Tolumonas auensis DSM 9187: one gene and its partner. Each later gene encodes a partner of the first gene's protein in a complex. Links are inferred from orthologs where the notes say so. Each region holds a gene or a part of one and is shown on either strand. Other genes may lie near its edges.

What was found.
Region 2: the proteins of TOLA_RS02210 (region 1) and TOLA_RS04335 are in contact, whole or in part, in a crystal structure (PDB 1YFN), measured with the Escherichia coli proteins. The link is inferred for Tolumonas auensis DSM 9187 from one-to-one orthologs.

Annotation. Positions count from the first base shown.
Region 1 is NC_012691.1:470,627-485,705, forward strand. The notes cover bases 6,012-8,702. They hold TOLA_RS02210 (ClpXP protease specificity-enhancing factor), read left to right. Parts: upstream 6,012-6,988; coding sequence 6,989-7,417; downstream 7,418-8,702. Other genes in these bases: hslR (ribosome-associated heat shock protein Hsp15), read right to left, coding at 6,012-6,150; sspA (stringent starvation protein SspA), read left to right, coding at 6,345-6,977; dolP (division/outer membrane stress-associated lipid-binding lipoprotein), read right to left, coding at 7,462-8,040; TOLA_RS02220 (SIS domain-containing protein), read right to left, coding at 8,057-8,635; TOLA_RS02225 (YraN family protein), read right to left, coding at 8,646-8,702. Also shown: TOLA_RS02180 (hypothetical protein), read left to right, coding at 34-438; nrdD (anaerobic ribonucleoside-triphosphate reductase), read right to left, coding at 492-2,615; pckA (phosphoenolpyruvate carboxykinase (ATP)), read right to left, coding at 2,949-4,556; Hsp33 family molecular chaperone HslO, read right to left, coding at 4,810-5,709; more of hslR, read right to left, coding at 5,752-6,011; more of TOLA_RS02225, read right to left, coding at 8,703-9,020; TOLA_RS02230 (penicillin-binding protein activator), read right to left, coding at 8,974-10,833; rsmI (16S rRNA (cytidine(1402)-2'-O)-methyltransferase), read left to right, coding at 10,933-11,778; menE (o-succinylbenzoate--CoA ligase), read right to left, coding at 12,206-13,582; menC (o-succinylbenzoate synthase), read right to left, coding at 13,570-14,496; menB (1,4-dihydroxy-2-naphthoyl-CoA synthase), read right to left, coding at 14,592-15,079. UniProt on the Escherichia coli protein: Enhances recognition of ssrA-tagged proteins by the ClpX-ClpP protease; the ssrA degradation tag (AANDENYALAA) is added trans-translationally to proteins that are stalled on the ribosome, freeing the ribosome and targeting stalled peptides for degradation.
Region 2 is NC_012691.1:915,165-930,551, forward strand. What follows is about bases 8,344-11,342. They hold TOLA_RS04335 (sigma-E factor negative regulatory protein), read left to right. Parts: upstream 8,344-9,556; coding sequence 9,557-10,129; downstream 10,130-11,342. Other genes in these bases: nadB (L-aspartate oxidase), read right to left, coding at 8,344-8,767; rpoE (RNA polymerase sigma factor RpoE), read left to right, coding at 8,937-9,521; TOLA_RS04340 (MucB/RseB C-terminal domain-containing protein), read left to right, coding at 10,140-11,102; TOLA_RS04345 (SoxR reducing system RseC family protein), read left to right, coding at 11,113-11,342. Outside these bases: TOLA_RS04295 (early set domain-containing protein), read left to right, coding at 196-633; TOLA_RS04300 (Tim44 domain-containing protein), read right to left, coding at 701-1,561; ptsG (PTS glucose transporter subunit IIBC), read right to left, coding at 1,745-3,196; ptsG (PTS glucose transporter subunit IIBC), read right to left, coding at 3,668-5,110; tRNA-modifying protein YgfZ, read right to left, coding at 5,558-6,457; TOLA_RS16445 (FAD assembly factor SdhE), read left to right, coding at 6,548-6,805; TOLA_RS04320 (protein YgfX), read left to right, coding at 6,774-7,160; more of nadB, read right to left, coding at 7,154-8,343; more of TOLA_RS04345, read left to right, coding at 11,343-11,574; lepA (translation elongation factor 4), read left to right, coding at 11,712-13,508; lepB (signal peptidase I), read left to right, coding at 13,512-14,432; rnc (ribonuclease III), read left to right, coding at 14,429-15,100; GTPase Era, read left to right, coding at 15,097-15,387. UniProt on the Escherichia coli protein: An anti-sigma factor for extracytoplasmic function (ECF) sigma factor sigma-E (RpoE). ECF sigma factors are held in an inactive form by an anti-sigma factor until released by regulated intramembrane proteolysis (RIP).

The DNA of each region.
Region 1 (15,079 bases):
ATTCGCTTCAGACGCTGATTGGAGAAATTCATAATGAATTATGAGGATGTGATTTCTTGTATTTCTAGCAATCCAGGAGCCTCTTTTACCGGGATAAAGTTCTCTGAAAGTGATAACTATCTTAGCGTATATACAATCTCATCCGATAAAGATGACCCGGAGTGGATAACTATTTTCTTTGAGGGCGGAAAGCTATTTTCTACTTCAGGGGAGGAAGGTTGTTACGTCATGGAAGATGCTCCCGACGAGCTGACTACTCTGCATTTCAAGAATACAAAAGCGCTGCCTTTTATATCGGAATATACTTCGGAATATGTCCTTTATGAATTATTTCCAAACTTACCAGATCCTGATGATATCTGTTCGGAACAGGAAAAATTGCTGTTTATAAGCGAAGCCAAAAGACATATTAATGAACTATGGTATGCATCTAAATAAAAAACCGCCGGAGGTTTCCCATCCGGCGGTTTCGTTAGCAGGGTTCAGCTCACTCAGATATGTTTTACCCGGCGTTTCACTTCTTCCTGTTTACCCGCGTTGAACGGGCGGGAATCAGGGCTGCCGAGGTAACCACAAACACGGCGGATCACAGACACCTTGTTCGAATCGTGATTGCCGCATTTCGGGCAGGCAAAGCCTTTACTGGTACAATTGAATTCGCCGGTGAAGCCACATTCATAGCATTCATCAATTGGTGTGTTAGTGCCGTAGTAGGGCACCCGCGAGTAGCTGTAATCCCAGACGTTTTCCAGCGCTTCCGGATTATGCTGAAGGTTCGGATATTCGCCGTAACAGATAAAACCACCGTTCGCGATGGCCGGATAAGCCATCTCGAAGTCGAGTTTGGCGTAAGGATCGACCTTCTTCTCAACATCCAGGTGGAAGCTGTTGGTGTAATAACCTTTCTCCGTCACACCATCAACCAGACCGAATTCTTTGGTGTCCAGATTACAAAAACGGCTGCACAGGTTTTCACTTGGCGTGCTGTAGAGACTGAAGCCGTAGCCGGTTTCTTCTTTCCACGCATCCACGGCATCACGCAGTTTCTGTACGATCCCAATCGCTTTCTGACGCAGCACTTCATCATCGAATACATGCACTTTATCGCCATACAGTGCGTTGATGGTTTCATGCACGCCGATATAGCCCAGTGAAATAGAGGCACGGCCATTTTTAAAGATCTGAGAAACATCATCATCTGCTTTCAGACGAACGCCACAAGCCCCTTCCATATACAGGATTGGTGCGACACGTGCTTTCACACCATTCAGGCGTTCAATACGCGCCATCAGGGCTTTCTTGCACAGACGCAGGCGACTGTCGAGCAGGTCATGGAAGTGTGCTTCGTCGCGGGCTTCCAGTGCAATACGCGGCAGGTTCAGACTGACCACACCCAGGTTATTACGGCCTTCGTGATACTGTTTACCATCTTCTTCATAAACACCCAGGAAGCTGCGGCAGCCCATTGGTGTCTTGAATGAACCGGTTACCTTCACAACCTGATCGTAGTTCAGAATGTCCGGATACATGCGCTTGGTGGCACATTCCAGCGCCAGTTGCTTGATATCGTAGTTTGGATCGGTTTTCTTGTGATTCAGGCCATCACGGATCGCGAATACCAGTTTCGGGAATACCGCGGTCTTGTGGTTTTTACCCAAACCGGAAATACGGTTCTGCAGGATCGACTTCTGGATCAGGCGGGATTCCCAGCTCTCACCCAGACCAAAACCGAACGTCACAAACGGTGTCTGGCCATTCGCGGTATGCAGCGTGTTTACTTCATATTCCAGTGACTGGAAGGCGTCATAGCACTCTTTTTCAGTACGTGCATGCGCATAGGCTTCCACATCCGGGATCTGCCACTCTTCCGCAACCTTACGGTGTTTCTCGTAGCTTTTGGTCACATAAGGGGCCAGCACTTCATCAATGCGGTTGATCGTGGTGCCACCGTAGATATGACTGGCTACCTGCGCGATGATCTGCGCGCTGACGGCGGTCGCGGTAGAGATAGATTTTGGTGTATCAATCTCGGCGTTACCCATCTTGAAGCCGTGTGTCAGCATACCTTCGATATCGATCAGCATGCAGTTGAACATCGGGAAGAAAGGAGAATAATCCAGATCGTGGAAATGGATTTCGCCTTTTTCATGTGCCTGCACAACATCGCGGGGTAACAGATATTGTTTGGCGTAGTGTTTCGCCACAATACCGGCCAGCAAGTCACGCTGGGTCGGGATCACCTTGCTGTCTTTGTTGGCATTTTCATTCAGCAGTTCGGCATTGGTCTGCTGGATCAATCCCTGGATCTCTTTATTCAGACGTCCCTGTTTTTCACGCGCTAAATCACGGTCGTGACGATATTCGATGTAAGCACGCGCAAGCTTCTTGTGCGGACCTTCCATCAACAGGTTTTCGACCAGTGTTTGTACCTCACTGATATCGACTTCATCGCGTCCTGCTAACAGGGAAGCGATCTGACCAGCTACTGAGGCGCAATACGCGTCGTCTCTTACGTTTACAGCTTCAGCAGCTTTTGCAACTGCCTGCCATATGCGTGAGCCATCAAACGATACGCGGCATCCGTCGCGTTTGATTACCAGCGGTTTTGCTTGCATTTTTTATAGCCCTCGTGCTAATCCGACATTGTGTGTCGTTGTGGTGGTAATACTATATATAGTTCATCTTGCGGTGGATTTAACTATATATTGCGATTTTATGCAGGAACATAGTTAGTGGTTTTTTGATCTAAAACAGGGAATTGGAAGATTTGGATAACGCGGCAGCAGGTAAAAAAAAGTGATTTTCTGTGACGGAAATACTTGATAATTCTGCAGCCCTTGCTGCATAAGGGCTGCAGAAAAAGCAGCAAATTATACTCAAAAAAAGAGCCACGCAATGTGGCTCTTCTCTATGATGCACAATAATTGTTACTTTAGCCGGATAGTTGATCAGGGTAATTGCGGACCCGCCGCGATCAGCCGTTTACCTTGTTCATTATCGGTGTACTGCGCAAAGTTTTTGATGAAACGTTGCGCCAGATCTTCCGCTTTGCGTTGCCATTCCGCCGGATCCGCATACGTGTCACGAGGATCGAGGATCTGCGGATTCACCCCCGGCAAATCGATCGGCATCGCCAGATTAAAGATTGGCAGTGTTTTCATGGGGGCCTTATCGATCGAGCCATCCAGAATCGCATCAATGATGGCTCGGGTATCATGGATGGAGATACGTTTCCCGGTACCATTCCAGCCGGTATTTACCAGATAGCAGTCGGCACCTGCAGCTTCCATCCGTTTGACCAACACCTCGCTATATTGTGTCGGATGCAATGACAGGAATGCCTTGCCGAAGCAGGCCGAGAAGGTCGGCGTTGGTTCTGTCACACCTCGTTCGGTGCCTGCCAGCTTGGCGGTAAAACCCGCCAGGAAGTGATATTGGGTCTGATCGTGCGTCAGTTTCGATACCGGCGGCAGTACGCCGAAGGCATCTGCGGTCAGGAAGATCACTTTTTTCGCCGGACCAGCTTTCGAGACCGGTTTTACAATATTCTCGATGTGGTAAATCGGATAAGAAACACGGGTATTCTCAGTCAGTGAACCATCATCAAAATCGACGTTACCTTCCGCATCGACAATCACGTTTTCCAGCAATGCATCGCGGCGGATCGCGTTATAGATATCCGGCTCTGCCTCTTTGCTCAGTTTGATGGTCTTGGCGTAACAACCGCCCTCAAAGTTGAAGACACCGTCATCATCCCAGCCATGTTCATCATCACCGATCAGCAGACGTTTCGGATCAGCCGACAGTGTGGTTTTCCCGGTGCCTGACAGGCCGAAGAAGATCGCCACATCGCCGTCTTTCCCGACGTTCGCAGAGCAGTGCATGGATGCAATACCCTTCAGCGGCAGCAGGTAGTTCATCACCGAGAACAACCCTTTTTTCATCTCGCCGCCATACCAGGTGCCGCCGATAACCTGCATTTTCTCGGTTAAGTTAAAGGCAACGAAGTTTTCTGAATTCAGGCCCTGTTCTTTCCAGTTCGGATTAACAGTTTCAGCACCATTCAGAACAACAAAATCCGGCTCAAAATTGACTAATTCCGCTTCACTGGGGCGAATAAACATATTCTTGGCAAAATGCGCCTGCCAGGCAACCTCAGTAATAATTCGTACACTGAGACGGCTGTCGGGGTTAGCGCCGCAGAAACCATCAATCACAAATAGCCGTTTGCCGGAAAGCTCTTCTGCTACCAGTTTTTTCAGTTCAGACCAGATAACCGGCGTGATTGGTTTATTGTCATTCTTACCGCCTTCTGACCACCAGACGGTGTCGCGGGTCATATCATCCATGACAATGTATTTGTCTTTTGGTGAACGCCCGGTAAATACACCGGTATCCACTTTTACTGCACCCAGTTTGGTCACGACACCACGTTCATAGCCAACCAGATTGGGATTCAGCTCTTCTTCATATAACTGATCGTATGATGGATTACGGATAATTTCTTTTACGTTACAAATACCGTAGCGTTCCAGGTCTAAACCAGCAGTCGTCATAATTTTGCTCCTGTGCGTGACCAGTAGGGGAGTCAGTATCACTGGATTCAGTTTAGGGACTTCTGCCGTTATTTATGCCGGTTACTTCAAATTCTGTGGATGAACTTACAGTTTTTAGGGATTAAATGCATTTTGCGATCAGAGCGGCAGAATGTAGCCATTTGAGATGGGAATATACGCAGTTAAAACAGATAGCAGAAAAGCCGGCTAGCGGTTAAAAAAACGCTAGCCGGTGATTTATCTGGAAAAATACTTAGTGCAGTACGCCTTGTGATGTTTCCGGTGGCGTCAGCTGGTCGTTATAGATTTTCTCTACATCGCTGGCAGAAAAATGATATTCAGTACCGCAGTAATCACAGTCCATTCTGATTTCATCATGCTCTTCCAGTAACGCATCGACTTCCGTTTTACCTAACTGCAGTAATGCGGCTTCACAACGTGAGCGTGAACAGGTGCAGACAAAACTGACGGCCTGCGGGTCAAACAGACGGACTTCTTCCTGGTGATACAGACGATAGAGCACTTCTTCGGCCGGCAGATCCAGCAGTTCTTCACTCTTGATGGTATCGGTCAGGGTCACGATATGTTCAAAATCCAGCGCATGCTGTTCGCTGTTACTGTTTGGCATGGCCTGGATCAGCATACCTGCCGCTTTCGGCTGTTCTTCATTCAGTCCGGTTTTGAGCCAGATACGGGTTGGCAGCTGTTCAGACTGTGCGAAGTAACCTTCCAGACAGGCGGCCAGAGTGTCGCCATCCAGCGCGACGATCCCCTGATAACGTTCACCTTCATCCGGGATCACGGTGATCATCATATGACCTTTACCGATCAACTCATGCAGACCGGCATTTTCAGCAATCACACCTTCATAGCGGGCCACACCGCGTAGCCGCTGCTGATGATCGCCATTAATTACCGCAAACCGTACCGGGCCATCGCCCTGCAGTTGCACAGTAATCGATCCTTCAAATTTCAGCGTCGCGGTCAGCAGACTGGTGGCGACCAGCAATTCACTCAGTAAACGCTGGATTGCCAGCGGATAGTGGTGACCACCCAATATATCCTTAGTGGTCTGGTTCAGCTGAACCAGCTCGCCACGCACTTCATAATTTTCAAATATAAAACGATGCAGTTGATCCGGAATTTGGCTCATGTCAGATATTCTCAGTGTTAAATTCGGAACGACGCCGGAGCATCACTCGCCTTGTTTAAAACGCATCAGGTCGCGTCGTTGTTTTTTGTCCGGCTTAGTGTCGGGGTGCGGTGCATATAACGCATTCAGCCGGTGAGCTTCGGCATTCCGCTCCCGCTTCACAATACTTTCGTCCGTTTCGGCATAAAGTAATTGTGCCTGCGCCGCGGATAAGCGCTGCACACTTAATGCCAGCACCCGGACCTCTTTTTCATCATGTCCCTGACGGATCCGGAGCATAGCACCGACTTCGACCAGTTTTCCCGGTTTAGAGCGCTGACCGTTATAGTGCACTTTGCCACCTTCGATCATGCTGCGTGCCAATGCACGGGTTTTGTAGAAACGAGCAGCCCAGAGCCACTTATCAAGGCGGATCGCGCTGTTGTCAGTTGCTTCCGGCATGGCATTCTCCCGGGGATAATGGTGACGGTTAGTTTACCAGAAGCGAAGATCAAGGCGAACAACTCACATAGTTCTATCCTCAAACTGCTGAAAATTTGATATACTAGCTAGCCTGCTTGTGTTACCCACGTAATACACCCCGGATTAATGATGGCGCTGCCATCGTATTTTTCTTGTTCTGAATGGAGGGAACAATGGCTTTCGCTGCCAACAAGCGCTCCGTCATGACCCTGTTCTCCGGCAATGACATGTTTAGTCACCAGGTACGTATCGTCCTGGCCGAGAAAGGCGTGACCTTTGATATCTGCATGGTAGATGTAAACGCTCTGCCAGAAGAACTGCTGGAGTTAAACCCGTATAACTCCGTTCCTACTCTGGTTGATCGTGATCTGGTGCTCTACACCTCCCGTATCATCATGGAATATCTTGACGAGCGTTTCCCACATCCGCCGCTGATGCCGGTTTATCCGGTGGCTCGTGGTAACTGCCGCCTGATGATGCACCGTGTTGAACTGGACTGGTACACACTGGCAGACAAGATTCTGAACAATGCACCGGATGCAGAAGCAGCCCGCAAGCAATTGCGTGAAAGCTTGCAAGCCATGGCACCACTGTTCCAGGAATATCCTTACTTCATGAACGAAGAATTCAGCCAGGTAGACTGCTACATGGCACCATTGCTGTGGCGTTTGCCGGTAATGGGTATTGAATTTACGGGCAAAGGTGCTAAAGAGCTGAAAGCTTATATGACCCGCCTGTTCGATCGCGATTCATTTCAGGCTTCACTGACTGATATTGAACGCGAAATGCGTAACGGACCACTGTAATGGTACCGAACATGACGCCCAGTCGCCCTTATCTGTTAAGGGCGTTCTATGAATGGCTGCTGGACAATGACATGACACCGCACCTGCTGGTGGATGCCAATGCCAGAATGGTACAAGTACCGCAGCAGTATGCACGGGACGGGCAGATTGTTCTGAACATTGCACCGCAGGCCGTGGTGGCCTTCACGATGGACAACGAAGCGATCAGCTTTAATGCCCGTTTTGGTGGTGTTCCACAACAGCTCTATATCCCGATGGCTGCCGTATTGGCAATCCATTCACGGGAAAATGGTGCCGGTACTTTCTTCCCGCCAGAGTCAGCCTATGAGGCATGGCAGGAAGTTCAGCCTGCACCAGCGGAAAAAACGGATGTTACCGATGGCGATAAATCACCATCGCCCCGCCCTGATGGCCGGCCGACGTTGCGGATAATCAAATAAATAAAAAAGGGAATCGATAGATTCCCTTTTTTATTGCATAAATTTTACTGCTGAACGTATTCAAACACCCGGATGACTTTGGTGACACCGGAGACATTACGGGCAATTTCCACTGCCAGTTCGCCTTCATCACGAGTCACCATGCCCATCAGAAAAACCTGACTATCTTCGGTCACTACCTTGATATGACTGCTATCGAAATTTTTCTCGGCAATCAGTCGGGTACGGACTTTTGACGTGATCCAGCTGTCATTGGTGCGGATATCATAACCAGTCGGTTCAGTGATCTTGATTTCGTTATAAACTTTGCGCACACCGTTCTGACGCTCGGCCATGGCTTTCACTTCATCGCTGTGTTTGCGATACGGCGTTTGTCCGACCAGCAGCACAATACCGTTATTGCTGTTTATCGAAATGTGGCTGATCCGTGATATATCGGTGCGATCAGACAGCTCATTCCGGGTATTTAACTCGATCTTTTGATCATCCATCTGCGCGGTCACAGAGCGTCGGTCTTTGGCTACAACGACACCGGTGGCGGCACCTCCCGCCAGTAACACACCAACACAACCTTGCAGCAGTAATAAACTGGCCAATGATAATGGGAGCAGTTTACGCAACATAACAATTCCTCAACAGTTATTGGGGGAACAGCGTCTGGTCAATCAGATCACTCAGACAATTCAGGACGAGTAAATGGACTTCCAGAATGCGGGAAAACCTCGCGGAAGGACAGCGTATTTCAACGTCACTCGGCCCGAGTAAACCGGCCAGTTCACCACCATGGCCGGTATTTAATATCACCATCGTCATATCGCGTGATAACGCGGCTTCTGCCGCATGAATCAATTCCCGGTTGTCTTCTTCAGTGGTGATCAGCAACAGGATGTCGCCCTGCTGACCGAGCGCGCGGATCTGATGCGCGTAGACATCCTCAAATTTGCCGTAATGACTGAGCGAGCTCATCAGATTACCATCGCAGGTCAGCGCAATGGCTGGCAATGACGGCCGGGCAGTCTCAAAACGACTCATCAGGTGAGAAACAAATATTTGTGCCAGTGCTCCGGAGGCTCCGTTACCACAGGCGAGGATCTTATTACCGTTCAGCAGACAGATCGCCAGCATCTGCGCTGCCGTCTGGATACTTTCGGAAAGTACTTCGGCAGCCGCGATTTTTGTCTGAATACTTTCGGTAAAATTTTCTCTGATCCGATCCAAACCGCTTCTCCTAAAATGCGTTTTTTAACCAGCTACATTGCCCGTCATCGTACGATACTATGTCAAAACGGCAAGCCTGATGTGCTTCGTTGATGTGCTGACTCATTAAATAATAACGGGCAGTATGCCGGATCTTATGTTGTTTGGCGGGAGTGACCGAAGATAACGCGCCACCATAGTCACGCGAAGCCCGGAAACGGACTTCAATAAACACCAGTGTGTCCCGTTCCCGCATGATTAAATCTAATTCGCCCTGACGGCAGTGATAGTTGGCGCAGACAAACAGCAGCCCCTGCTGCTCAAGAAAGCATCGGGCCTGCTGTTCGTAGTGTTGACCTTTACTGCGCCGGTTGCTGAACGGCGGGTTGAGCAAGTGCTGGTTCATTGGTTGTTAATTGCCCGTTAGTGTAACGAGTCCAAACCAGATCATGGAGGATGACGCCATCGGTGGTGACATGCAGTACGCCTGTCAGACCATTCAGCGTCATATCCGGATTCTGGCGCAGTTCACTCAGCTGATTCACCAGATTACCGGCATCATAGCCCATGGCATATAAGCGTAACTGATCGCCACTGGCCTGAGGCAGCGCGGCGGTTGCTTTGGCTAACTCCTCCGGCATACGGTTCAGCATCCAGGGCATATCACCCAGTTGCATACCATTTAATGCCAGCGCCACATCGGCTCTCAGACCGCTGCTGTTACTTTTCGAACCCAGATAGTAGGTCGGCCGTACCGGTGAGTCACCCAGCATCATATCAACACTGGATTTGATGTTAGATGCTTCAAATGCCGATGCCAGCATGAAAATGGCGTCAACCCGATTCGGATCGCTGGCCGGATCATCCGCCAGTGACTGGATTTGACCGGCCTGCAGCGCTGTTCCTGTTCCGCCTAATTTCTGACGTAACAAGGTTAACAGTTCATCCCGGCTGCGGAATTTGGCAACAGTAGCCTCACCGATTTCCAGCGATTGCCAGTAGCTGTTAAAGCCAGCGGCAGTACGATCGCCAAGCGCGTTGGATGGCAGTAATAACAACGGATTTTTCAGACCATCTTCATGAATTTTCTGTGCAATCTGGGCCGCTTCATCTTCCGGAGACAGCGAGAAATAGTAGAGGTTATCGGCTGCAGGCTGATTACCCAGCTGGTTCAGCGCCAGTACCGGTACCGTTACATTGCTGGCTGACAGCTGCTCTACTTTATTTTTCTGCAAAGGTCCGATAACCAGTTGTGCACCGTTCTGCTGTGCTTTGGTTATTAATTCCGGCATCGACAGGCTGTTTTCATCGTAATACGTGAAAGTGAACTTGTTGCCTGCCGCGATATTGGCTTGTTCCAAACCGCTTTTCAGTGCATTTGCCGGTTCAGCCAGTTTGCCGGACAGTGGCAGGAAAACGGCAATTTTCTGAATGCCTGCGGTTGGCGTGATACCCGTGCTTTCAGCAATGACTGGCTGAGCCGAAGTATCGGTTGCCGGGGTAAAAAATGCGGCAGCCGGATGTCCCGGATAACGTTTCTGCCAGTCAGCAAATAACTGGCTCTGATTTTTCGGCTCTTTTGCTATCAGTGTCAGCTCCAACCAGCCTGCGGCTTTTTCCCGCTTCATGCGGTTAGCTGCACTGACATAGTTCTTCAGGGTATTGCTGTTGCTGTCTTGCAATAACAGCCAGATCTGTTGCTGGTTTTTACTGGCAAGATCCCCCTTCAGATAAGGATCCAGTGAGATCAGACTATTCGCAGCTGCCGTTTTCTGACCGGTTTTTAACAACAGTTCAGATTGCAGGCGATAGTAAAATTGCACGGTATTGCTGTCTAACGGGCGCAGGTCAATCCCGGCAATCCGGTTCAGCGCTTTGCTTGACTGTCCGTCTTTGCCCAGCTGTAAGGCATTTAACAGGCGCAAGGCAACTGTTTGCCGCGGAGTCGTCGCTTCTCTGGCCAGCTGTTGCTGCACCGCATTCGCCTGGGAACGATCGCCATCGGCAATCAGGCGGCGGGTTGCAAGCACCTGTAATGCAAAGCGATCTTCGGGGGAGGCACTATCAATACGTGACAGATACCACTGACTATCGTGTGTTAATGGACCGAAAGCAGACAACGGCGCGTTATCCACGCTACTATCGCGATTTCCGGCAGCACAACCTGACAACAACAGGACAATGGCAAACAGCCACCAGAAATGTGGTACAGTGCGCAACTTGCTAATCCGGCTCAAGATTTATCTCCAAGCTACCAACGTCTGGCCTCTAGTGTAATCGTCACACCGGAACGACACAAATTTTCGACAGGAGTTTTCATGACTATATCACCTTGTCTGTATATCGTACCGACCCCGATTGGTAACCTGTCGGATATTACGTTACGGGCCATCGAGGTTTTAAAGTCCGTTGATTGTATTGCCGCGGAAGATACCCGGCACAGCGGTATTCTGCTGCAGCATCTGGATGTAAAGGTGCCGATGCTGGCGTTGCATGATCACAATGAACAGCAGCGGGCGGGGGTGCTGATCCAGCGTATTCAGCAGGGGCAAAGCATTGCGTTGATCTCCGATGCCGGTACGCCGCTGATTAGTGATCCGGGCTATCACCTGGTGAAAGCCTGTCGTGATGCCGGCGTTAAAGTCGTGCCACTGCCAGGCCCGTGTGCCGCTATCACCGCACTGAGTGCGGCCGGTTTACCTACCGATCGCTTTGTCTTTGAAGGCTTTCTGCCTGCCAAAGAAAAAGGCAAGGATGATCGCCTGCAGGCACTGGCTGATGAAACCCGCACCATGGTGTTTTATGAATCGCCGCGCCGGGTGATTGATACCTTGACTGCGATGCTGCAGGTATTTGGCGAGCGTCAGATTGTCATCGCCCGCGAACTGACTAAAACCTTTGAAACCCTGCACAGCCTGCCACTTTCTGAAATGCTGGTGTGGCTGCAGGAAGACGATAACCGTACCCGTGGTGAATTTGTGCTGATGCTAGCAGGTAAACCAGACAACAGCGATGAGTTACCGGCGGAAGTATTGCGTACGCTGACGCTGCTGATGAGTGACTTACCGCTGAAAAAAGCGGCCGCGCTGACGGCGGAAATCTATGGTGTGAAAAAGAACGCACTGTATGCGTGGGGCTTAGAAAAGCAGAATTCTGAGAGATAGTTTGCTGTGTGGGCGTAACCTCCCTATAATGCGCGCGGGGTTGGCCGGGCAGTCGCCGTCTTGTTGTTGTGCCTTCGGGTAGACAAACAGGAGGGAGGAAAGTCCGGGCTCCACAGGGCAGGGTGCCAGGTAACGCCTGGGAGGCGTAAGCCTACGACCAGTGCAACAGAGAGCAAACCGCCGATGGCCCGCAAGGGATCAGGTAAGGGTGAAAGGGTGCGGTAAGAGCGCACCGCGCGACTGGCAACAGTTCGTGGCACGGTAAACTCCACCCGGAGCAAGACCAAATAGGCTTCCATGTCGCGGCCCGCGTCGGAAGCGGGTAGGTTGCTTGAGCCTGCGAGCGATTTCAGGCCTAGAGGAATGGCTGCCACCGCGCAAGCGGAACAGAACCCGGCTTACAGGCCAACCCCACTAATTATCCCGTTCACTTCACTGTGGCGGGATTTTTCGTTTCTGCCAGTCGTTTAAATTCCGCCCGCTGTATCTTAAGTTGTCCTGCCGGTAATTCCGGCCAGTCCAGCCATTGTTTCGGCAGCATGTAGGCGGGGAGGTATTGGCGCAGCCAGTCGGTCAGTTCACTGAATGAGATCGCTGATTGTTGCCAGTCGATAAAGCAGGCACAGCGCATACCCCATTCCGCATCCGCTACCGGTACTACGATGGCCTGCGCCACAGCAGGATGTTGCAGCAATTGCTGTTCGATCTGTTCCGGCTGAATATTTTCACCACCGCTGATGAACTGGTTGTCGATGCGCCCGGTGATCACCAGTGAGTCGTCCTGCCAGTAGCCGGCATCGCCTGTGTGAAACCAGCCATTATCATCCAGTGGTAGTAGCAGCGAACCGTCCGGCTGATAGTAACCGGCAAACAGGGTGTCACCCCGAACACAGATTTCGCTGTTCTTGATTGCCACTTCACGGCCAGCCAGCGGCTTTCCAACCCGTCCGGCTTGACCGGCCAGTGTGGTGCAGACCTGAGAAGCCATTTCGGACAGGCCATAACTGACCCACGGTGTCAGTTGCTGTTCACGGCATGCAGCGATCAGACTCTCTGGTAGTGGAGCACCACCCAGTAGCAGGTGGCGTACCCGGGTGGCAGAAAAATGAAAATCCGCCTGTTGCAGCAGCCGGTATAGCTGCGTCGGCACCAGTGACAGATGAGTGACGGGGGCTTTTTTCAGCAGTTCAGGCAGTGAAAGTGCAGGATCGGGCAGCACCACACAGGCGCCGGCCAGAAAGCAGCGGAACAGGATCGCCAGTCCGCCCACGTGAAAAAGCGGTAAGGATAATAACCAGCCATCATGTGCGGTGATCGGCACGAGACTGCCTTGCGCGTTCGCCAGATGATTCCGTAACCGGTGCGCGACGATTTTTGGTGAACCGCTGCTGCCGGAAGTAAAAATCAGATCACTCAGTTGTTCTTCATCCAGCTGACAGTCGCCCGATGCGGCGATTTCCTGTGAAAAATCGAAGATCAATCCGGATGAGGGCCAGCAATAAGTGGCATGAACCTGCTGCTGTAACGCCTGCTGTCGTGCAACAGGAAATGCCGGATTCACCGGACAGCAGACGATCTGCTCACGCCAGCAGGCCCAGAACAGCATGACCAGCTCTGTGCTGTTTTTACTGCAGAAAAAAAGATGATCACCTGCACGGAGTCCGGCATGTCTGAGTTGCTGTTGCAGCGCATTGAGCCGGACGTCCAGTTGCTGGTAGCTGAGACTGACGCCGGCATTCCATAAGGCGGGTTGAGCGGGTTGCCGTTGTGCGTGTTGCCGGATCGGACAATTTAACTTTGCCATACTACCTGTAACTTTGAGACGTCGACCTGTTGTTTATCATCCAGTACTGAGCCGTTGAAATAGCGCAGTGTATCCAGCCCCGGAGCCTGTTCCGGAGACCATTCAGTGGCCAGCAACGCCAGCAAGCGGTTGCCGAGTTGTGATTCATGGCTGGATGAGATCACCACTTTGACGCCATTCGCTTTGGCTTTTACCACCAGATCATGACATTTTTCCAGAGAACCAATCAGCATCGGTTTCAGAATCAAACCTTTAAGCTGGGGGAAAAAGTCCCACTGGCCCTCACAGCAGAGGATCTCATCCAGTGCCACACCGATGCCGGTATGTGTGGCGACGGAACGGATATCCGCATAGGAGGGGCAGGGATCTTCGACATACTCGATGTGTGATGGATCGAGGTGATTCATGAACGTCCAGGCTTCTTCCCGGGTCCACTGCTGATTGGCATCAAGGATCAATTTGGTTTTCGGCGCTAGACGGATCAGCTCGCGAACCATGGACAGTTCATCCCGCATCGGATAACGAGCCACCTTCAGCTTGATCCGGATCGGGTAGTCATACAGCCACTCTTTCCAGCTCCAGATGATGTCATCGGGTGAGCCTTGCAGCAGCAGATAAGGTGGCAGTGGCGTATGTTTCAGTATCGGCCAGCTGCGGCGGGCACAATCCAGACCGAACTGGACCGAAGGACAAGAAACCGGGATGGTTTTGCCCTGTTTGAAGGCGGTTAAAAAGGCAATGGCTTCCTGTTCTGCTTCCGCCAGAGTTTCGCGGGAAAATCCGGGTAAGGGAGCGATCTCACTCCAGCTACTCCCCCAGTGCAGTAATAATCCTTCACGCTGCGTGATTGTCTGATCATGAAACGTCAGTGGCTGGGTGAGGGGCAGTTGATAACGGTACAGAGTGATATCCATGATGGACTGTCCTTATCCGCGGCAAAATTAACTTTGTTATATCATCATATATCAGATCCCGATGCAGAGATCTGCATCGGTCTGTTATTGCTGTGTTACGGATTACGCGGAAATTTATTGAAGTCAGGTTCACGTTTTTCGTTAAAGGCATTCCGTCCTTCCTGACCTTCTTCCGTCATGTAGAACAGCATAGTGGCGTTACCGGCCAGTTCCTGCAGACCGGCCTGACCATCGCAGTCGGCGTTGAGTGCCGCTTTCAGGCAGCGCAGCGCCATCGGGCTGTGCTGCAGAATTTCACGGCACCAGCGCACGGTTTCTTTTTCCAGCTCGGCCAGTGGTACCACGGTATTTACCAGCCCCATATCCAGCGCCTGCTGTGCATCATACTGACGGCAGAGGAACCAGATCTCGCGGGCTTTTTTCTGACCGACCAGACGCGCCATGTAGGAAGCGCCCCAGCCACCATCGAAGGAACCGACTTTCGGGCCAGTCTGACCGAAGCGGGCGTTGTCTGCGGCAATGGTCAGATCACACAGCATGTGCAGTACATGGCCGCCACCGATGGCATAGCCGGCAACCATCG
Region 2 (15,387 bases), 450 kb from region 1 along the record:
AAAGTGCTGATATGGCTCAGTTGGTAGAGCGCACCCTTGGTAAGGGTGAGGTCCCCAGTTCGACTCTGGGTATCAGCACCATTGAAAAAACAAAGCCCTGCAGTTATCTGCAGGGCTTTTTGTTTTTATGATTATTAATCAGACAGTTGTTATAATCATTTCGATATATACTTCTCAGGTTAAGGATACGTAGGGATGTGGCGAGCTATATCATTAGTTTCCGGCATATTGATCGTTGGCTGTAGTAGTCAGCCAACTGAGCAGCATAGTAATTCTAATAATCTTATTCCTTCCAATACTTCGTTGTTTCTTCGTGGTGATATGAATAATTGGACTGCGAGCTCGGAATATAAAGTATTACAAACATCTTCGCAGTTATTCAGCGTTAAAGCAGAACTTCCAGAAGCTGGTAAAACATATCATTTTAAGTTTGCTGATGCACAGTGGCTTCCGGCTATGAATTATGGGGCGGCTATTGATGATGCGACATTGAGTTTGAATACGCCATTACCTGTCCGGGCTTATAGTTATCTGGATGAGCTTGCATTCACACCTGAACAAGCCGGCGAGTATGAATTCGTGCTGGATCTGCGGGGGCGCAGACCTGTAGCATTGGTAAAGCAAGCTCAGTAAAAGCAGGACATAAAAAAACCGCGCTAAATTTATCGCGCGGTTTTTATAATTCAGATTGATAAAATCATCAGTTATTTTCTATACCAACAATCAACCATGGTGCATTTGCGGAGGACAGATTACGTTCCAAATGCCACACTTCATGTATATCTTCTTCAATTCCTTCAACAGAATCACGATAGCGACCTTTAAATAAGACACTGATCTGGGCAGAGTTGATTTTGCGTTCGGCTCGAACTAATTCAGCATCTACATATAACACTTCAGTGTGTTGAGCTCCTGTGTAGTTGGCTCGTTCCTGTTTCAATTCATTAAACAGCTCTGGTGTTACATATTCCTGTATCTTGGAGAAATCATTGTCGTTCCAAGCAACTTGCAGGGTTCTATAATGCTCACATGCCCCTTTAATGAACTCTGCAGTGTTAAATCCTTCTGGCAGATCAAAAGGGACTGTATCTGTTGCTGGAGAAAATGAAGTATTTCCAGCGTATTCCGGTTTTTGAAATGCTGATTCAGTACTTTGTTTGGTTTGATATGGCATTCCATATGCGGGTTGAGGTCCTGCTGCTGTGGCAGGTTTTCGGTTTCGGAGGAAACGGAACGCAAGGAAAGCGACACCAGCCATTAATAGAATGTCAAAGATCTGTAAACCTGCGAATGCACCGCTACCCAGCAACCAGGCAAACAGGCCACCAGCTAATAGTCCACCCAGCAGGCCACCCATCAAACCACTTTTATTCGGTTGCGTTTGTTTGTTCAGTGTAGGGTTAGTGGTGTTTACTGATTGGGTTGGCTGTGACGGTGCCGTTTTGTAACTGCGGCCAAACGATTTACTACCACCAAATTTTCTTGCTTCAGCATTCTCGGAAAAGAACGAAATGCTGAATATAAGAGAAAAAATGGTAAGCATGGAAAACAGTTTACGCATACTTTTATCCTTGATAGTTACATACCCTTAACATCATATATTGAAGATCAAAACCGTCAATTCACTTAGTTAAGCCGAACTGTTCGGTATAACTGAGCTATTTGGTTTCTCTGTTATTTTTATAAAAAATAAAAACCCCTCAATTAGATGAGGGGTTTTGGAATGTACGATGGATTAATTGGATTAGTTTGCTTTGATCCACTGATCCATATCAGTTTTCAGGTTGTCTGATTTAGTTCCGAAAATTGCTTGTACACCTGTACCCGCAATCACGACGCCTGCAGCACCCAGAGATTTCAGTTTAGATTGGTTTACGTTTTCAGTGCTCTTAACGCTGACACGCAAACGGGTAATACAAGCATCCAGATTGGTGATGTTATCTTTGCCACCAAATGCGTGTACTAATTCACCGGCCAATTCAGAACCAACCAAAGCTGTATTTTCTGATGATTCTTCTTCACGGCCAGGTGTTTTCAGATCCAGGAATTTGATAACAGCGCGGAATACCGCGTAGTAAACAGCGGCATAGCACAGACCGATCATTGGGAACATGATCAGATTGCTGCCTTTATTACCCAGAACACTCAGTACCAGGAAATCAATCAGGCCGTGTGAGAAGCTAGTACCTGCACTCATATTCAGAGTGATACATACCACAAACGCCAGACCGGCCAGTACGGCATGAATTGCATACAGTACTGGTGCCACAAACATGAATGAGAATTCAATTGGCTCAGTGATACCAGTCAGGAAAGAAGTCAGCGCAGCTGAAATCATGATACCGCCAACTTTAGCGCGGTTTTCTGGTTTAGCACTATGCCAAATTGCAATGGCTGCAGCAGGCAGACCATACATCTTGAATAAGAAACCACCCGCTAATTTACCTGCAGTTGGGTCACCTGCAATGAAACGAGGGATATCACCATGGAATACCTGTCCTGCAGCGTCAGTAAATGAACCAACTTGCATCTGGAATGGTACGTTCCAGATATGGTGTAAACCAAAAGGAACTAAAGACCGCTCAACAAGGCCATAGATACCAAAAGCTAACGTTGGGTTTTGGTAAGCCGCCCATTGGGAGAACAGATCAATTGCATGACCTACCGGAGGCCAAATGAAAGACAGAATAACGGCTGCAATAATTACTGAAAAACCGGTAATAATTGGCACGAAACGTTTACCGGCAAAGAAGCCCAGATATTCAGGTAATTGGATCCGGTAAAAGCGATTGAACATGAATGCGGCAATAGCGCCGGCAATAATACCACCTAGGACACCGGTATTAGACATATGTTCTACAGCAACTGCATAATCAGGCGCTGATGGATCAAGTCCGGCAATAAATGGTGCTGCAACAGTCATCGTTTTAGTCAGTATCGCATAACCAACAGTCGCTGCCAGTGCTGCAACACCATCGTTATTGGTAAAGCCGAGGGCTACACCGATAGCGAAAATCAGAGCCATGTTGCCAAATACGGCACCACCAGCCTGAGCCATAACCTGTGAAACTACTGCGGGTAACCAGCTGAAGTTTGCGGATCCGACGCCTAGCAGGATACCTGCTACAGGCAGTACGGAAACCGGCAACATCAGCGATTTACCGACTTTTTGCAAATTTGCAAATGCATTACTCATTTAAGAACTCCTGATGAGTGTTTTGATAGGGAAAACCAGAATGTTTTTATAGTCATCAAAATTTGATAGCGATCTTTGCAAGTAAACAGAAACATCGATCGAGTGACGATATTGATGAAAAACGAAGCATTGATCGTAAGTGTAATTTTCAATGCCAAGCGATGAAAAGGCAATAGATAAGGATGTAAGATATTATTAATAAACTATTTATTGGTTTCTTGCTGTTTCTTTTTCTTCTTTGTTATTACGAAACACTTCACAACGAAAACAAGTGTAACCGGTTTCTTTTTTGGCTTTAGCCTTCACTTGAAGGCTTCCTATATATTTTTTTGTGAAAAATAAATAATAAGAAAATGCAGAGAAATATAAATGCGTATTTAAATTCTGATGGGATTATTAAATATGAATTTCAATAAATAAAAAACCCCTCCAGAGGAGGGGCTAAAATGGAAACCTGAGTTTCTTATTTAATTAATGTGCTTTAATCCAGTGATCCATATCAGTTTTCAGGTTGTCTGATTTGGTACCGAAGATTGCCTGCACGCCTGAACCTGCAACTACGACACCTGCAGCACCCAGTGATTTCAGTTTAGCCTGGTCTACTTTAGCGATGTCTTTCACGCTAACACGCAGACGAGTGATGCATGCATCCAGGTTAGCAATGTTCTCTTTGCCACCGAAAGCACTTACCAGTTCACCAGCCATTTCAGTACCAGACAGCACTACGTCATCAGCTGATTCATCTTCACGGCCTGGAGTTTTCAGATCCAGCGCTGTGATTGCTACACGGAATACAGTGTAGTAAACAGCTGCGTAGATCAGACCGATTACTGGGAACATCAAACCTTTAGAGGATTGAGAGAACAGTACCAGGTAGTCAATCAAACCGTGAGAGAATGTAGTACCATGTTTCATGCCCAGCAGAATCATGACTACGAACGCTGAACCAGCCAGCAGAGCGTGGATTGCATACAGAACTGGCGCTACGAACAGGAATGCGAATTCGATTGGCTCAGTAATACCGGTCAGGAATGAAGTCAGCGCAGCTGAAACCATGATACCGCCGATTTTTGCACGGTTTTCTGGTTTAGCAGTGTGCCACATAGCGATAGCAGCTGCTGGCAGACCGTACATCTTGAACATGTAACCACCAGCCAGGTTGCCTGCAGTTGCGTCGCCAGCGATGTAACGGGCGATTTCACCGTGGAATACCTGACCTGTAGCATTGGTATATTCACCTACTTCGAAGAAGAATGGTGCGTTCCAGATGTGGTGCAGACCGAATGGGATCAGTGAGCGTTCAACAACACCGTAGATACCGAATGCCAGAGCTGGGTTCTGATATGCAGCCCAGTGGGAGAATGCTTTGATAGCACCACCGATTGGAGGCCATACGAAAGCCAGTACTACACCAGCCGCAATAGCTACGATACCGGTTGACAGTGGTACAAAACGCTTACCGGCAAAGAAGCCCAGATAGTCAGGCAGCTGGATGCGGTAGAAACGGTTAAACATGTACGCAGCGATACCACCGGCGATAACGCCACCCAGTACACCAACGTTTGAAACTTTATCGGCCTGAGCTGCGAAATCAGCAGCAGCAGGGTCTAAGCCAGCCAGTAACGGTGCAACAACGGTTACTGTTTTGGTCAGAATGAAGTAGCCAACAGCAGCAGCTAAACCTGCAACGCCATCGTTTTTAGTGAAGCCTAGTGCAACACCGATAGCAAACAGCAGGGCCATGTTACCGAATACTGCACCACCTGCTTGTTCCATAACAGATGATAGAGTCGCTGGCAGAACGCTGAATTTAGCTGCACCGACGCCCAGCAGAATACCTGCTACAGGCAGTACGGATACAGGCAGCATCAGCGCCTTACCGACTTGTTGAAGACTTCCGAACAAATTTTTCATATTAGTGAGCTCCTGAGGAGTGTGCGTCCTATTAATGGATTGAATTACACGGGTTTCAATTTAGGGAAACCACTATTTATATTCTGTGTATTTCAACAAGGTTAATCATAGTTGAATTAATTTTTCTCAGAAGGGAATAAATATAGAAATAAAATATAGATCACATATGGGATTGTTTCTTATTTGTTGTTTGAGAAACAATATACACAGTTGTGTAACTTAATATAGATAGTGTGTTTTTTTATGTTTAATGGTTGCTGATTATCTTTAATTGTTAATTATTATTTCCGATTAAAAAAACAAAGTGTAACCAATTTGTTTTTTTAATCGGCGGAATTTATTTTCTGGTATGAGCACCGGTATTAACAATAAAACATATATGGGAACATCAGGACTGAATTTAAAGTCCCGACCGATAAATGCAGCCGGGATTTTGTCGGATTTATTTCATTCCAGCGTGTAAGGCAATGGAACTAAAGTGAAAGTAGTGCCTTGATCATTTTCTACCCGAAACCGGCTATCTGGTTGGGTATCTGAAGCAAGAATGATGCTCAGTAAAACCTGATCCTGCTTTTGCCACACATCCAGTATTGTGCCACTGACACGCCATTGCTCTCCTATCTGGCGTTCGATAACGGTATTTGTATTCACTGGCTGGCCGGATGTGCCTTTTAAAATAAAGAGTGCGCGATTATTGGTACCCCGGTATTTGGCTCTGGCTACAATTTCTTGGCCGGTATAGCAGCCTTTTGTAAAACTAATGCCATGTAATGCCTGTAAATTGAATGCCTGGGGTATAAATTCAGCCTGTGCGTTCTTACCAAACTGGGGAAGTCCGTCAAGAATATCTAATCCTCTCCAATCCGTGGCCGGACATTCGGGGAGCTTAAGTTCCAGTGGCTGTTGTTTCTCGCTCAGTATGAGCCAGCGATCAGGATTGATTTGACATTGAATGTTGTCTGCACCGGGACCGGTGGCTAGCCATGCATCTGTTCCTGTGCCTGCTATTCCAAAAACATCAAACTGGTCGCTGACATCAGTAATTGTAACTTTAGAAAAAACAGCATATTTTTTTAGTTCAGCCAGCTGGATTTCAGTCAGTTCTTTTTTATAGATCAGCAGCAGATCTTGTTCTCGTTTGAACAACCTGAAAACAGCCAATACTTTCCCTTTGGGGGTACAGTGAGCGCCAAGAATGCTCTGGCCCGGATTTAACGCCATAACATCACAGGTAACCTGTCCATTCAGATATTTGACTGCATCAGGACCTTCCAAACGGATCACGGTTATATCATCCAGATGGTATACACTGGGCTCAGAAGGGAATAAAAGTCTTTCATTCATCATGGTTTTCCACTTTGGGATGGTAATTCATGGTAAATAACGGGCTATTGTTTGTCAGCTGATATTGCTGAGATTATCAGAGGAAATCATGATATGAGTGCTGAATTGTCAAGACTACGCTGGGCTTGTCGCCGGGGGATGCTGGAGTTGGACACGATCCTGGCCCCTTTTCTTGAACATGATTACATGGGGCTTTCTGAGTCACTACAGGATGATTTCCGGCGTGTGCTTGAATGCTCTGATTTGGAGTTGTTTTATTGTCTGTTACGTTCAGAGGCACCGTCAGACCTATCATTACAGTCTATATTGGGAGTGATCCGTGAAAAACATCAGGCACGTCATTCGGGTTGAACCATCATATCACCACCAGTTATTTCTGCTGATTAGCCATATCATTCTTGGATGGTTAGCATGGATCAGTTTGCACGGTCATCTGTGGCTGATGTTTTTTATTTTGTGGGGATGCTCTTTTTTCTGGTCTTTGTACCATGCCTATCACCGCCAGTTTATTTTTGAAATGCGTGGTGATGAAGTCTTTATGGATGGTAAATTTTATCATATTACTCCAACGTCTAAAGTTGGTTATGGCTTTATCTGGCTTGTGTTACACGGGGAAAAAACAACACATTTGTGGTTGTTCTCTGACAGCATGCATGAGGCTGAATACCGCCGGATTGCCCGGCGGATTACTATGCGGGCTCAGTAGTCGCCCGGAATCAGAATTGTTGGCGCCGGATTATCCTGTTGTTCAGGGTAATCCAGATTGTAATGTAACCCTCGGGACTCTTTACGAGCCATCGCTGAACGTACTATCAGCTCTGCAACCTGCAGCAAATTGCGCAATTCGAGTAAATTGTTTGAAACGCGGAAGTTTGCATAATACTCATGCACTTCTTGCTTGAGCAGATCGATTCGTCGTTTAGCCCGTTCCAGTCGCTTATTCGTGCGCACAATGCCAACATAATCCCACATGAATAATCTCAATTCATGCCAGTTGTGCTGAATAACAACCTCTTCGTCTGAGTTTGAGACCTGACTTTCATCCCATGCCGGTAATGAAGGTGGCATGCTGCTCATCGGCAAACGGGCTTCAATATCTTTTGCTGCAGATTGCGCGAAAACAATACATTCCAGTATAGAGTTTGATGCCATGCGATTAGCGCCATGCAGACCGGTATATGATACTTCACCAATGGCATAGAGACCCGGGATATCCGTTTGTCCGAACTGATCACTCATTACCCCGCCACACGTGTAATGCGCAGCCGGAACAACGGGTATTGGTTGTTTGGTGATATCAATTCCCAGTTTCAGACAACGTTCATAAATAGTAGGGAAGTGTTTACGGACGAAATCAGCAGGTTTATGACTGATATCCAGATACATGCAGTCAGCACCCAGACGCTTCATTTCATAGTCGATTGCCCGTGCGACAATATCGCGTGGAGCGAGCTCTGCACGCTGATCGAACTCCGGCATGAAACGCGAACCATCCGGGCGTTTCAGTAATGCGCCTTCACCACGCAATGCTTCGGTCAGCAGGAAGTTGCGATCATCAGGGTGAAATAATGTCGTTGGGTGAAATTGATTAAATTCCATGTTGGCAACACGGCAACCGGCACGCCATGCCATAGCGATACCATCACCGGAGCTGACATCCGGATTGGAAGTATATTGGTAAACTTTAGATGCACCACCAGTTGCCAGTGCTACAAACCGGGCTCTGACGGTCTCGACCTGTTCTTTGGTTCGGTTCCAGATATAAGCACCTAATATCCGGTTTCCTGGAATACCAAGCTTTCTGGTTGTGATCAGATCAACGGCGTTGAACCGTTCCATTAATTGGATATTCGGATGTTGTCTTACCCGATCAACTAATGTGACTTCAACAGATTTTCCTGTTGAGTCGGCTGAATGGAAAATCCGTCGATGACTGTGTCCGCCTTCGCGTGTCAGATGATATGATGGTTCGCCATCCTCAGTACTTCCTTCTTCTTTATCAAAAGGAACACCTTGCTGGATCAGCCAGTCGATCGACTCTTTTGCATTTTGAGCGGTAAATTCAACAATTGATTTATCGCATAGACCGGCGCCTGCATTCAGCGTGTCATTTACGTGTGATTCGACGCTATCTGTTTTTTCAGCAACAGCAGCGATGCCTCCCTGGGCATAATAGGTAGCCCCTTCACTTAAGGGTCCTTTGCTCAATACCATCACTTTTGCATGATCTGCCAAGCGTAATGCTAAAGTGAGGCCTGCGGCACCACTGCCAATGATCAAAACATCGCAGGAGTATTCAACATTCTGTTTCATAAGTATCATTGGCCTTGATGAGTAAAGCTTTATACTAGCCCAACTGATGGTCAGGTACAGCCCGGATCACGTTTTTTTGCAGAGAACAGAACTTTTCTCCAAAAATATTGTCTGATTAAGTGTGCTACTTCGGGCCGATAGTGGAAATTTGGAGGAAATCGGCGTCGATATGAGCGATATAGAGATCGATCAACAGTTAGTTGAGCGAGTGCAACGTGGTGATAAACAGGCATTTAATCTGCTGGTAACTAAATACCAACGGAAGATAATGAATCTGGTGAGTCGTTATGTAAGTAATCCTGGTGATATCGCTGATGTGGTTCAGGAAGTGTTTATAAGTGCTTATCGTTTCTTGCCTTCATTCAGAAATGACAGTGCTTTTTATACATGGCTGTATCGTATTGCGGTTAATACGGCAAAGAATTATCTGGTCTCTAATGGCCGCCGTCCGCCGGGAATGGATGTCGATATCAGTGATGCAGAGCAATATGATTCAGGTGATGCATTACGTGATATAGCCAGTCCGGAACGCTTACTGTCATCCGACCAGGTTCGCAAGACGGTAGTGGATGCATTGCAGTCATTACCTGAAGATTTACGAACAGTCATTACGCTACGGGAGATAGAGGGATTGAGCTACGAGGAGATCGCCGAAGTAATCGGATGTCCTGTCGGTACGGTTCGTTCCCGCATTTTCCGGGCTCGGGAAGTTATTGATAATCGTCTTAAGACCATACTGCAGGGAATAGATTAGGATTATCCTGCTTTGAAATGGAGTAACGGGTTAGTATGACAATATCAAAAGAACGCGTTTCAGCCCTGATGGATAATCAGTTGCAGTCTGAGCAATCACTAAAAGCATTGCTGGATGATCCGTCTGCATCAGCAACGTGGGAGCGTTATCATTTGATTGGTGATGCCTTACGTGATGAATTACCAGAACAGCTTGATCTCTCTCTGTTACAGCGTATAGCTGACGCCTTAGAGCAGGAGCCTGTTGTTTTAGCACCTAAGCCGCGCCTTTCTTTACTTTCTGCAGTCAAACCAAATGTAAAAAAATTTATTCAGGTTGCCGGGCAATATGGTATCGCAGCCTCAGTGGCTGTGGTCGTTCTCGTCGGTGTTCAGCAATATCAGCAAACTGATACCAGTATTAAGCAGGGACCTGTGCTTAACACAGTTCCTGTCGGTGGTGGCTCTGCTATGCCGGTTAGTGTGAATTATAATTCTGAACGAATTAACACGTCGCAACAGAAATCATCGGCTATGTCTGAGCAGCAGTTACAGGAGCAGCGCCAGCGAATAGCTCGTTTTATTCAGGATCATCAGTTACAACAACGTTTATCACCTGCTGAGCGGTAATTGAATTTTGATGCATCGTATCGTTTTAACTTTCTTTTTAATTGGCTCATTCATAACTAAAGCCTCCGCAGAACCATCGGCAGAGGCTTTGTTATTTCAGATGCAGCGCGGTTATCATCACAACAATTTTGAGTTGGTAATGGCGCATATACTACAAAATAACATTGAGCCGTTACGTCTGACGCATGGCTGGAATAACAGGACAGAAATAACGCATCTGCTGACATTGAGTGGCCGGCCAATTGAATATCTTGGAAAAAATAAGCAGGTAACATTTGCTGAGTCTGCACAAATATCTTATACGTTGCAGGAATCACAGTTACCGGGATTGTGGTTTTCTATGCTGAATTCTTCACCGGAGACTCTGCTTAAATATTACGAGGTAGTCAGCACCGGGAAAAGTCGTATTGCCGGACAGGTAGCGCAACTGGTTCGCCTGACAGCCAAAGAAGATAGTAAATATAGTTTTATCATATGGTTAGAGCAGAAAACTGGCATTCTATTGCGTCTGGATGTTAATGACGCGCAGGGTAATCTGGTGGAGCAGTATCTGGGCATTGATTTTCGTTTACTATCTGAAAATTCTACAAACATCAAAACGCTCGCCTCTATGAAAGTGCCTCCGGCTGCAACCAGCCACGATATTTATCGTGCTGAGCCTGCATCGCATCAGTGGACTCTGGGTTGGTTACCTTCGGGGTTTGTCCCGCTATCGTCTGATCAGCATAAACTGATCGGTAGTGACGAGTTAGTGGACTACTTTATGCTTAGTGATGGATTGGTGGATGTCTCTGTCTATATTTCCCGCTCATCAGCAGAAACTAAGGGCCGGGAAAAGGAACAAATTGCGATGCATGGCGCCACATCCATTTTCAGTATTAACCGGGATGATGGTGTCACGTTGACTGTAGTAGGCGAGCTGCCTTTGCTCAGTTTGCGGCGTATAGCAGAGACTATTCGGGCAAATAAGTAAGGGGATTACGATGATTGAAGCTATTGCCACGGTTGTGGCCACCCGGGCGGGTTATGTCAGTGTTGAATATCAACGTGCATCAGCCTGCGGTCACTGCCATCATCAGTCAAGCTGTGCTATCAGTTCCGGAATGGATGACGGTCAGGGGCATGGCGATCATATTATTGATATTGCATGCATACTGCCGCTGGAGATCGGACAGCAGGTCAGAGTTGGCATTCCGGAAAACGGACTGCTGAAAGGTGCCTTGCTGGTTTATATTTTGCCGTTGTTTTTTATCATGCTGGGAGCCGGTATCGGGCAAGCATTTTCTGTTGCCGGAGAAGAGTGGCCTGCCATAGCGGGTGCGGTTCTGGGAGGATATGTCGGGTTCATGCTGATGCGTCTCCGATCGGCCAGATTAACCAATGCCGAATATAAACCGGTTATTCTCGGAGTCACTATTCCGGTCATGCAGAACCGTTGTAACTGAAATATTAATGATTGCCTTGTGCTCATTCAGAGCGCGAGTGCAATCAGTCACTACTAATCATAGCTCTGCTGCTACTAATCCAGTAAAATCCTGCTCAAATTATCGTTAATTACATGCCATCAGATAAATAAGACCTCATGAAAAATATTCGTAACTTCTCTATTATTGCCCATATTGACCATGGTAAATCCACACTGTCAGACCGCTTGATTCAGATGTGTGGCGGTCTCAGCGAACGAGAAATGCAGGCGCAGGTTCTGGATTCCATGGATCTTGAACGTGAACGTGGGATCACGATCAAGGCGCAGAGTGTTACGCTGGATTACAAAGCTAACGATGGCGAAACCTATCAGCTTAATTTCATCGATACACCCGGACATGTGGACTTTTCATATGAAGTGTCTCGTTCTCTGGCTGCCTGTGAAGGTGCATTGCTGGTTGTTGATGCGGGTCAGGGGGTTGAAGCCCAGACGTTGGCTAACTGCTATACCGCACTGGAAATGAATCTGGAAGTTGTTCCGGTTCTGAATAAGATCGATTTACCGCAGGCTGAGCCAGAACGTGTTGCGGAAGAGATTGAAGATATTGTTGGCATTGATGCCATGGATGCCGTGCGTTGCTCAGCTAAAACAGGCCTGGGTGTAGATGACGTACTGGAAGAAATTGTAAAAAGAATTCCCGCTCCGGAAGGTGATCCGGATGCACCGTTGCAAGCATTAATTATTGATTCCTGGTTTGATGATTATCTGGGTGTTGTGTCACTGGTCCGGATTAAAAATGGTTCTCTGAAAAAGAACGATAAAATTAAGGTCATGAGCACAGGTCAGACCTGGGGTGTTGATCGCCTGGGTATTTCAACGCCGAAACAGAAAGATACTCTGGCCTTAAATTGTGGCGAGGTAGGTTGGGTTGTTTGCGGTATCAAAGATATTCATGGCGCACCTGTTGGCGATACACTGACCCTTGCCAAAAATGGTGCTGAATCTGCATTGCCAGGTTTCAAAAAGGTGAAACCACAGGTTTATGCCGGTCTGTTCCCGATTTCATCTGATGATTATGAATCATTCCGCGATGCACTGGAAAAACTGTCGCTGAATGATGCATCACTGTTTTATGAACCAGAAAATTCAACTGCATTAGGTTTTGGGTTCCGCTGTGGCTTCCTGGGCATGTTGCACATGGAAATCATTCAGGAGCGTCTGGAACGAGAGTATGATCTGGATCTGATCACTACTGCACCAACGGTAGTGTATGAAATCGTTCAGACAGATGGCACGATCATTCATATTGATAGTCCGTCCAACTTGCCTGCTATTAATAACATTCAGGAATTACGTGAGCCAATTGCTGAATGTAATATTCTGGTACCTCAGGATTATCTGGGTAACGTTATTACGCTGTGTATAGAAAAACGTGGTGTACAAACCAATATGGTTTATCACGGTAATCAGGTTGCGTTGACCTATGAAATTCCGATGGCGGAAGTTGTGCTCGATTTCTTTGATCGTTTGAAATCAACCAGCCGGGGTTATGCCTCTCTGGATTATGGCTTCAAACGCTTCGATGCAGCGGATATGGTTCGTCTGGATATTATGATTAACGGTGAGCGGGTTGATGCGCTGGCTATTATCACACACAAAGATAATGCGCCATTCCGCGGTCGTCAGTTGGTTGAAAAAATGCGTGAACTGATCCCAAGACAGATGTTTGATATTGCTATTCAGGCTGCAATTGGAAATCATATTATTGCACGTAGTACCGTAAAAGCGATGCGCAAAGACGTATTAGCTAAATGTTATGGTGGCGACGTCAGCCGTAAGAAAAAACTGCTCAATAAGCAGAAAGAGGGTAAAAAGAGAATGAAATCTGTAGGCCGGGTTGACGTGCCGCAAGAAGCATTCCTCGCAATCCTGCATGTTGGAAAGGATAATTAATTAATGGCTAACACTTTTGCATTGATTCTGGTCGCTGTCACTGTGGTGACAGGACTTGTCTGGTTATTAGATCATTGGGTGCTTGTTCGTTTCAGGGCTGCGAAAGCTCGGCAGGCACAGGAATCTGCACATGCTCCGTTGACTGCAGAGGTTATTGAAAAACTAATGACTGAACCGGTCTGGGTGGAACAGTGCAAAGGCATCTTTCCGGTCATCGCAGCAGTATTGATTTTACGCTCATTTTTATATGAGCCATTCCAGATACCATCCGGCTCGATGATGCCGACATTGCTTGATGGTGATTTTATTCTGGTCAATAAATATGTTTATGGCCTGAAAGAACCCGTAACTAACCGTACTTTAATTGAAACCAGTCATCCAGCACGTGGCGATGTTGTTGTATTCAAATATCCGGAGAATCCGGGTATTGATTACATCAAACGCATCATTGGATTACCCGGCGATAAAATTATTTTCCGTAATAAAGAGCTTTATCTGCAGCCCGCTTGCAAGGACAGTAAAATTTGTCCTCAGCTGAAAAAAGTTGAAACGGAGTTTGTTGAAAGCGGGATGTTCACTCAGTTGGGAATGCCTCTGGAACATTACTCCGAGAAACTAACTACAGTTAAAAGCCATGATATTTTGATAAATAACCTTATTCCGGATCGCGCAGGTCAGTATTACCAGCAATCCGGACAGCCAGCAGGCGAGTGGGTTGTGCCTGAAGGGCATTATTTTGCGATGGGGGATAACCGCGATAACAGTCTGGATAGTCGTTTCTGGGGATTTGTACCGGAACGCAATCTGGTCGGGAAAGCGGTTGCTATCTGGATGAGTTTTGAATTCGACCGACCGGAGGGTAGTTCTGTGCCTGGGTGGATTCCGACCGGTGTTCGTTTTAATCGTATAGGCAGTATTCAGTGAATGATAAATTATCACGCTTAGAGCAAAAGCTAGGCTATCCGTTTCAGAACAAAGATTTATTAGTTCGGGCTATCACTCATCGTAGCGCCGGCTCCCGTCATAATGAACGTCTGGAGTTTTTAGGTGATTCGATCTTAAGTCTGGTTATCGCCGAAGTACTCTATCATCGTTTCCCGAATGTAAGCGAAGGGGATATGAGCCGGATGCGGGCGACGTTAGTCCGCGAAAAAACACTGGCTGAACTGGCCCGTGAATTTGCGCTGGGTGATTATCTGATCCTTGGGCCGGGTGAACTGAAAAGCGGTGGCTATCGTCGGGAATCAATACTGGCGGATACCGTTGAGGCTTTGATCGGCGCGATCTATCTCGATAGTGATCTGGATGGGATCCGAACATTAATGCTGAACTGGTACAACGAACGGCTGGATTCAATTCGTCCGGGTGTTGAGCAGAAAGATCCGAAAACTCGTCTGCAGGAGTTTCTGCAGGGGCGTCGCCGTCCGTTACCAACTTATGCGGTAACTGATGTTAAAGGGGAAGCACATAATCAGCAGTTTACTGTTGAATGTGCGATCGATGATATTGAGGCTGCGTTCGTTGGTGTTGGTTCCAGCCGCAGAAAGGCTGAGCAGGCCGCTGCTGAAAGAGCTCTGGAGCAATTAACATGACTGAAGAAAAAACCTACTGCGGTTTTGTCGCAATCGTAGGTCGGCCAAATGTTGGTAAATCGACCTTACTAAACAAGTTACTGGGACAGAAAGTCAGTATTACTTCCCGTAAACCACAAACTACACGTCATCGTATTCTGGGTATTGATACACAGGGTGCTTATCAGACCATATTTGTTGATACACCGGGTCTTCATATTGAAGAAAAGCGGGCGATCAACCGGCTGATGAATCGTGCTGCCACAAGCTCTCTGGGTGATGTGGAAATGGTTGTATTTGTCGTCGAT